One region of the Bacillus tequilensis genome, then DNA from elsewhere that is predicted to be linked to it. Evidence: riboswitches for the same ligand, from Rfam matches in the RefSeq annotation. Region 1 holds a riboswitch; the other holds the start of a gene.

Region 1 (4,532 bases):
GCTTCCCGAATGACGACGTCGATAATATCATCGACCGTTACAATGCCGACAAGCACATTGTTTTCTTCCACAATCGGAATCGCCAAGAAATCGTAACGTTCTATCAGACGGGCAACCTCTTCCTGATCCTGAAGAGCGCCTGCTGAAATAACGCGGGTAAACATTAAATCCTGCACCTTTTCTTCAGGTTCGCCAAGAATTAAATCACGGTAGGAAAGGACACCCACCAGCTGTTTGCTTTCATTGATCACATATAAGTAGTTGATCGATTCAGCGATTTCAGCAAAGCTTTTCAGTTTGACGACCGCGTCTTTAACAGTATAATGCTGAGGAATCCACACATACCGGTTTGTCATCATGCGTCCCGCTGAGTCAGCCGGATAATTCATCAAAAGCTGCACAGCTTTTGACTCTGACGCTTCCATGCTGGACAAAAGCTGTTCTTTCAGTTCTTCGTCCATTTCTTCAAGCAATTGAGCGAGATCATCGTTGTCCATTTTGTTCATCGCCAGTGTTGCTCTTGTTTTACCGACTTTATTTAAGACGACAAGCTGAAATTCGCGTTCCAGCTCCCCGATCATATCAGTAATATCATCTACAGTTAAATAAGATAAATAGCGGGCGTGGTGTTTTTCCGGCATTTCTTTAAAAATAAACGCCATATCATAGGGCTGCAGCTCATCAATAACGCTTCTGAAATCCCTGATTTTTCCGTCTCGCAATAAAATAATGATACGTAAAATGAGTTCGTCATAGGTCATGTTTTGAACCATCGGGACTCGTACCTCCTCTACGGAGACATGCCGGCCTCGCCAGAAGGTGCGGCAGATTGTCTCCTCATCGTGTAATCAATTGTCTTGCTGTCATAGTATATGGGTACTTCTTCAGATTGACTCGAATGGGGAGAATCCATACTCCGCACCTCCTTTTGTAAACTTCATTTTAAGGGCATAAAAAAAGCCTTCGGGATTGAAGGAGAAAGAAGCACGGCAAAAAAGCGTGCGGGCGCCTTCAATCGTAGAGCTTTAGCACTGTATGGCATAGGATCAAACATCCAGCTGCATTAAAAATCACCTTATGTCGATGATTTCTGTTGACCCATTGGCGTCTTTGGACATTTTTGGGCAGCAGCGTATCTCCATACAGGAGCCTCACCTAACGAAGTTCCTAATTGAATTGACACACTGAGATTACAGAAAAAAACAAGCTGTGTCAACTCAAAAAAGTATAAATGCGCTTTCATTACAATTACGGAACAAAACAAGGGCCTAAGCCCTTATTCTGTTGTTTGTGTCTCATCATCTTCCGAGAGCAAATGATATGATTCGTGAAGAAATAAAGCATACTCTCCTTCCTTCGTCGGATGAGGGACAAATTCAGCCTGATTGATGTATTGCTCCTCTTTCTTTTCCATGTGTTTCGCCTCCTTTTCCCATTAGATTGTCCAAAAGAAAGGTTCTTATCATGCAGCGGGGTTTTAGATTGTTGACAAAATCCTAAAACAGCTTAAGTTTAGGGGTTATCACCTTGTTTAACAGTAACGCTGTATCCTTCATATTCCAATTCAAGCTAAAGCACGCTGGCGATTTTTTGACAATTAATATGGAGCATTTCCCCAAATGTGATCATTCTCTCCTGCCCCTATATGAAAAAATCATTTCATTGTTTACAAAATGATTCTTATCATCTATGATGATGTCAAATAAAAAATTGCATACGGAAAGCACTAGGGGTGCTGTTTTGGCTGAGATAAAGCGCGGGAGAAACGCGCTTTGATCCCTTATGACCCGATCTGGATAATACCAGCGTGGGGAAGTGCAGGTTGACCGAATGGTGTATTTTTTGTGCGCTTAATCGATCTATGACTGCATATTCCCTTAGGATATGCAGTTTTTTTATTTCATCCTAAAAAACAGGAGGCATTTAGAAATGGAGCATATTTGCGGTACAAGCAGAATCGCCGGTTTTCGCTTCTCTTTATATCCGATGACGGATGATTTTATCAGTGTGATCAAGTCTGCTCTGAAAAAAACAGATACATCCAAGGTTTGGACGAAAACTGACCATATCAGTACAGTCTTGCGCGGATCGATTGATCATGTTTTCGACGCTGCCAAGGCCATTTACCTTTATGCGGCGAACAGCGAAAAGCACATCGTTATGAACGGCACGTTTTCCATCGGATGCCCGGGCGATACACAGGGAGATACATATCTTTTCAAAGACGATAAGCGTGTCAATGAAGATGCTGTCCGAGGCTTGAACGCGGAAGCGCCATGCCAATTTGCCCTTTATCCAATGAATGAGCCGGATTATATGGGATTGATTTTGAAGGCTGTCGACATCGCAAAAACCCAAGGCACCTTTGTACAGGGTGTCCATTACGCGAGCGAGCTTGACGGGGATGCGCATGACGTATTCAGAACATTGGAAACTGTTTTCCGCATGGCTGAACAGCAAACAAACCACGTAACCATGACGGTGAATTTTTCGGCTAACAGTCCATCAAGAAAAAACAGGAAGCAGGGATAACATGAAAAGCTGGAAAGTAAAAGAAATTGTCATCATGTCCGTTATCAGTATCGTTTTTGCCGTTGTTTATTTATTATTTACGCATTTCGGAAACGTGCTTGCCGGTATGTTCGGGCCAATCGCTTATGAACCGATTTACGGCATTTGGTTTATCGTTTCTGTCATTGCCGCTTATATGATTCGAAAACCGGGTGCGGCGCTCGTTTCTGAAATGATTGCAGCGCTCGTTGAGTGCCTGCTGGGAAACCCGTCTGGCCCGATGGTCATCGTTATCGGCATCGTTCAAGGTCTCGGGGCTGAGGCAGTTTTTCTCGCGACACGCTGGAAAGCATACTCTCTGCCTGTCCTTCTGCTGGCTGGAATGGGATCTTCGGCAGCCAGCTTTATTTACGATCTCTTTGTTTCCGGCTATGCAGCCTATTCACCAACTTATCTTCTCATTATGCTTGTGATTCGTCTGATTTCCGGTGCACTGCTTGCGGGGCTTCTCGGAAAGGCTGTCAGCGACTCTCTCGCTTATACAGGTGTATTAAACGGAATGGCGCTCGGAAAGGAACTGAAAAAGAAACGGAAGCGGGCATCAGAACATGCAAGCCTTTAATGAACTCCTGAAGGTTGACAAACTCAGCTTCTCTTATGAAGAAGACGAGAAACCGGTTTTTCAAAACCTTTCGTTTGAACTTCATAAAGGAGAATGCGCTTTATTGCTGGGCCCAAGCGGGTGCGGAAAAAGTTCGCTCGCCCTTTGTTTAAACGGCCTTTACCCTGAGGCTTGCGACGGCATACAGTCCGGGCATGTCTCCCTGTTTCAAAAGCCGGTTACAGGTACCGAATCCATTGCTCAGCGTGCCGGGATCGTCTTTCAGGACCCTGATCAGCAGTTTTGCATGCTGACGGTGGAGGACGAAATCGCTTTTGGGCTGGAAAATCTGCAGATTCCGAAAGAAGAGATGACGAAGAAAATCAATGCTGTTTTAGAAAAATTGCGTATTACCGATTTAAAAGAAAAAACGATATCCACTCTGTCAGGAGGACAAAAGCAGAAAGTGGCTCTCGCCTGTATTTTAGCGATGGAGCCTGAGCTTATTATGCTAGATGAACCGACTTCCCTTTTAGATCCTTATTCAGCGCGGGAGTTCGTTCACATGATGAAGGAGCTTCAGCGGGAAAAAGGCTTCAGCCTCCTCGTCATTGAGCACCAGCTTGATGAATGGACGCCTTGGATTGAGAGAACCATCGTGCTGGACAAATCAGGAAAAAAAGCGCTGGATGGCCGGACGAAAGATCTATTTCAGCATGAAGCAAAGACCTTAAAGGAATTGGGCATCGCGATTCCTAAAGGATGTGATCTTCAGGAAAAGCTCCGTATGCCGTTTTCTTTATCAAAAGAATCATTGTTCAATGAGCCTTTTCCTGCCGGCTATCCTGAAATAAATGAAGCTCCTTCCGGGAAGAGTGTGCTTGAAGTCAGCTGCCTTTCGTTCGCAAGAGGACAGCAGGCGATTTTCAAAGACATCAGCTTTTCATTGTGCGAAGGCTCTTTGACGGCGCTTGTCGGCCCGAACGGCACTGGAAAATCCACACTCTTATCTGTCCTCGCCCGTCTTTTAAAGCCGAAAAGCGGCAAGATTTTTCTATATGATAAGCCGCTGCAAGCGTATAAAGAAAATGAATTGCGTAAACGAATGGGATTTGTTTTTCAAAATCCGGAACATCAGTTTGTCGCCGATACGGTGTATGATGAGCTGCTGTTCGGCCAGAAAGCAAGCACTGAAACTGAGAAAAAAGCGCGGCACCTGCTGCATCGTTTCGGTCTTGCACATTTGGCTGACCATCATCCCTTCGCGATCAGCCAAGGGCAAAAAAGGCGTTTGAGTGTCGCGACTATGCTCATGCATGACGTAAAGGTTTTATTGTTAGACGAGCCAACCTTTGGCCAGGACGCCCGCACGGCGGCTGAATGCATGGACATGATTCAGAAGATCAAACAAGAAGGAACC
Region 2 (4,532 bases), 1.7 Mb from region 1:
CTTGTGATTGTCTCCTTTACCATTAAAGATGTCCGTGATAAAAACGGTTACCTTGAATCATTAGGAAAACCGAGAATTGCCCAAGTAAAACGTGATGCTGATATCGCAACAGCTGAGGCTGATAAAGAGACCCGAATAAAGCGGGCGGAAGCCGCTAAAGATGCAAAAAAATCAGAACTTGAACGGGCGACGGAAATTGCCGAAGCTGAAAAAATCAATCAGCTCAAAATGGCTGAATACCGCAGAGAACAAGATACGGCAAAAGCGAATGCTGACCAGGCTTATGATTTAGAGACTGCCAGAGCTCGCCAGCAGGTCACAGAGCAGGAAATGCAGGTTAAAATTATCGAACGCCAAAAACAAATTGAACTAGAAGAAAAAGAAATTCTCCGCCGTGAACGTCAATACGACTCAGAAGTGAAGAAAAAAGCCGACGCAGACCGTTATTCTGTTGAGCAGTCAGCAGCAGCTGAGAAAGCCAAACAGCTCGCGGAAGCCGACGCCAAGAAGTACAGTATAGAAGCAATGGCGCAAGCTGAGGCCGAAAAAGTCAGAATTGACGGACTGGCAAATGCAGAAGCTGAAAAAGCGAAAGGGGAAACAGAAGCTGAGGTAATCCGCCTAAAAGGTCTTGCAGAAGCGGAAGCCAAAGAGAAAATTGCCAATGCCTTTGAACAGTACGGGCAGGCGGCGATTTTCGATATGATCGTAAAAATGCTTCCGGAATACGCGAAACAAGCAGCGGCTCCTCTTTCAAATATTGATAAAATCACCGTGGTTGATACAGGAGGAAGCGGTGAATCAAGCGGTGCCAACAAAGTAACAAGCTATGCGACGAACTTAATGTCAAGCCTGCAAGAAAGCTTAAAAGCCTCGTCGGGAATTGACGTAAAAGAAATGATGGAGAACTTTTCAGGAAAAGGAAACGTAAAACAAAGCATTAATGAATTAACAAATGAAATCAAAGAAGCTAAAGCAGCCCCAAAATCAGAGTAATGAGTAAGGGAAGGAGAGAAGCGGGTGGTAGCTGTACGTGAAGCGAAGGTAGAGGATATAAAGGACATTGCAAAAGTGCATGTAGACAGCTGGAGGACAACATACCGCGAAATGATCCCGGCTGATTATTTAAACAGTCTGAACTACAAGGATTTTGAAGACAAATGGAAAAGGCGCTCGTTAAAGGGTGTATTTGTCGCTCAGGATGAAAAGGGTTCGATATTCGGCTTTGCTTCATTTGGACCTATCCGCTCTGAACAAGAAGGTTACGACGGCGAGCTATACGCAATTTATCTTCTGGAAGAGTGCCAGCGTCAAGGTGCAGGCAGGGCGCTCTTAATAAAAGGAGCAGAATTTTTGCTTCATCATGGTTTTTCGAGCATGTTTGTATGGGTCATTGAGCAGAACCCCTCGATTATATTTTATCAGTCCTATTCACCTGAAAGAGTAGCGGAGGACAGCATTGATATCGGGGGAGTAAGAATCAAAGAAGTGGGCCTTGGCTGGCCGGATCTTTCTGCTTTGAAAACAGTTCTCAAAAGATAACAAAAACCCCCCAGCGGACTGCGCTGGGGGGATTCGCTTTTAAGTTTTGTCAGTTTTGAGCAAACGCGGTGCGGTTAAAAACAATAAACAAAGGACAATTGCACAAATGATGAAAGAAGGGACCATATAAGTAGCATTATAAGTTAAAGAATAAATCCATACCGGCGTTCCTTCTGGAGCGTAGCTGCCGAAAAACACAGCCCCTGAAATGACATGCGCGGTATAACGCAGGAAACTGCCGATAAAAACTGCACCGATCACTGAAGCAATTAATTTACCTTTTGTTTTGGATTCAGCAGCTTTACGGACAGAAGAAGCGAAACAGCCGCTTACGCCGATAGCTGAGAACGCGATAATATAATCTAACAGCAGCTGTATAGGATGTTGTGGGAATAAGTTTCCGATCGCTATTTGTACCAGACCTGTCAATAAACCGGTAGTAAGGCCTGCTTTGACACCCCAGCGAAACGAAATCAAAAAGATGGGTATCATCATGATGGAGACCGAGCCTCCTTGAGGCATACTGAGAAACATTCCTGAAACGATGTCTAAAATAACAGCAGCCGCAGTCATAATGGCAATTTCAATAAGGCGAACCAGTTGCTTAGATTGATTCATAAAAATCCCCTTCCATTGATAGACAATCCAAAAGGACAACAAAAAAGCAGCACGCGGAAGGATGAGAAAAGTTCCACGCACTGCTTTACGAGCTGCAATTCATTTGACTTTGCCACATCCCTACGCCAGCGTTAACTAACAGGTTCAAAGGGTCAGAACGAAATCGCTCACTCTCAGCTTTAATGCTCCCCTTGTGGTCATCAGTATTCAGTTCGTTTCTACTATACAAGAAAAAGAAAAAAACAACAAGATTACATTATTGGTGTATATGTTCTTTTAAAATAGTTATATCTCATGACAAGGATTATAGTTTATTTGTTTTATAATTTTTTTGCCAAAACTATTGCAATAAATAAATACGGATGTTATAGTATTAAACGTCGCTGATGAACAGCAGACAAAATAAGAAGCTTCAAAACAATTTAAAAAGTTGTTGACAAAAAAGAGGCTGAATGTTATATTAGTAAAGCTGCTTCGCTAGGCGGCAGTCATGATCTTTGAAAACTAAACAAGACAAAACGTACCTGTTAATTCATTTTTTAAACAAATCGCACAGCGATGTGCGTAGTCAGTCAAACTTTTATCGGAGAGTTTGATCCTGGCTCAGGACGAACGCTGGCGGCGTGCCTAATACATGCAAGTCGAGCGGACAGATGGGAGCTTGCTCCCTGATGTTAGCGGCGGACGGGTGAGTAACACGTGGGTAACCTGCCTGTAAGACTGGGATAACTCCGGGAAACCGGGGCTAATACCGGATGGTTGTTTGAACCGCATGGTTCAAACATAAAAGGTGGCTTCGGCTACCACTTACAGATGGACCCGCGGCGCATTAGCTAGTTGGTGAGGTAATGGCTCACCAAGGCGACGATGCGTAGCCGACCTGAGAGGGTGATCGGCCACACTGGGACTGAGACACGGCCCAGACTCCTACGGGAGGCAGCAGTAGGGAATCTTCCGCAATGGACGAAAGTCTGACGGAGCAACGCCGCGTGAGTGATGAAGGTTTTCGGATCGTAAAGCTCTGTTGTTAGGGAAGAACAAGTACCGTTCGAATAGGGCGGTACCTTGACGGTACCTAACCAGAAAGCCACGGCTAACTACGTGCCAGCAGCCGCGGTAATACGTAGGTGGCAAGCGTTGTCCGGAATTATTGGGCGTAAAGGGCTCGCAGGCGGTTTCTTAAGTCTGATGTGAAAGCCCCCGGCTCAACCGGGGAGGGTCATTGGAAACTGGGGAACTTGAGTGCAGAAGAGGAGAGTGGAATTCCACGTGTAGCGGTGAAATGCGTAGAGATGTGGAGGAACACCAGTGGCGAAGGCGACTCTCTGGTCTGTAACTGACGCTGAGGAGCGAAAGCGTGGGGAGCGAACAGGATTAGATACCCTGGTAGTCCACGCCGTAAACGATGAGTGCTAAGTGTTAGGGGGTTTCCGCCCCTTAGTGCTGCAGCTAACGCATTAAGCACTCCGCCTGGGGAGTACGGTCGCAAGACTGAAACTCAAAGGAATTGACGGGGGCCCGCACAAGCGGTGGAGCATGTGGTTTAATTCGAAGCAACGCGAAGAACCTTACCAGGTCTTGACATCCTCTGACAATCCTAGAGATAGGACGTCCCCTTCGGGGGCAGAGTGACAGGTGGTGCATGGTTGTCGTCAGCTCGTGTCGTGAGATGTTGGGTTAAGTCCCGCAACGAGCGCAACCCTTGATCTTAGTTGCCAGCATTCAGTTGGGCACTCTAAGGTGACTGCCGGTGACAAACCGGAGGAAGGTGGGGATGACGTCAAATCATCATGCCCCTTATGACCTGGGCTACACACGTGCTACAATGGACAGAACAAAGGGCAGCGAAACCGCGAGGTTAAGCCAATCCCACAAATCTGTTCTCAGTTCGGATCGCAGTCTGCAACTCGACTGCGTGAAGCTGGAATCGCTAGTAATCGCGGATCAGCATGCCGCGGTGAATACGTTCCCGGGCCTTGTACACACCGCCCGTCACACCACGAGAGTTTGTAACACCCGAAGTCGGTGAGGTAACCTTTTAGGAGCCAGCCGCCGAAGGTGGGACAGATGATTGGGGTGAAGTCGTAACAAGGTAGCCGTATCGGAAGGTGCGGCTGGATCACCTCCTTTCTAAGGATATATACGGAATATAAGACCTCGGGTCTTATAAACAGAACGTTCCCTGTCTTGTTTAGTTTTGAAGGATCATTCCTTCGAAACGTGTTCTTTGAAAACTAGATAACAGTAGACATCACATTCAATTAGTAAGACAAGATATCACATAGTGATTCTTTTTAACGGTTAAGTTAGAAAGGGCGCACGGTGGATGCCTTGGCACTAGGAGCCGATGAAGGACGGGACGAACACCGATA

The links. Region 1 has a riboswitch for thiamine pyrophosphate ahead of thiU (HMP/thiamine ABC transporter substrate-binding protein ThiU). Riboswitches for the same ligand answer to the same signal wherever they lie in the genome.
Region 2: another riboswitch for thiamine pyrophosphate. It lies ahead of thiT (energy-coupled thiamine transporter ThiT); the one in region 1 lies ahead of thiU (HMP/thiamine ABC transporter substrate-binding protein ThiU).

Annotation. Positions count from the first base shown of each region.
Region 1 covers NZ_CP048852.1:1,304,245-1,308,776, reverse strand. Annotated here, with positions in the region: gene mgtE (magnesium transporter) at 1-773, opposite strand, end outside; gene G4P54_RS21465 (hypothetical protein) at 791-913, opposite strand; M-box (ykoK) riboswitch at 1,004-1,170, opposite strand; gene G4P54_RS06995 (transcriptional regulator SplA domain-containing protein) at 1,277-1,414, opposite strand; TPP riboswitch at 1,719-1,831, shown strand; gene thiU (HMP/thiamine ABC transporter substrate-binding protein ThiU) at 1,930-2,532, shown strand; gene G4P54_RS06985 (ECF transporter S component) at 2,534-3,133, shown strand; gene G4P54_RS06980 (ABC transporter ATP-binding protein) at 3,120-4,532, shown strand, end outside.
Region 2 covers NZ_CP048852.1:2,978,725-2,983,256, reverse strand. Annotated here, with positions in the region: gene floT (flotillin lipid rafts scaffold protein FloT) at 1-996, shown strand, start outside; gene G4P54_RS15860 (GNAT family N-acetyltransferase) at 1,021-1,542, shown strand; gene thiT (energy-coupled thiamine transporter ThiT) at 1,582-2,160, opposite strand; TPP riboswitch at 2,261-2,362, opposite strand; rRNA gene G4P54_RS15850 (16S ribosomal RNA) at 2,741-4,290, shown strand; rRNA gene G4P54_RS15845 (23S ribosomal RNA) at 4,460-4,532, shown strand, end outside.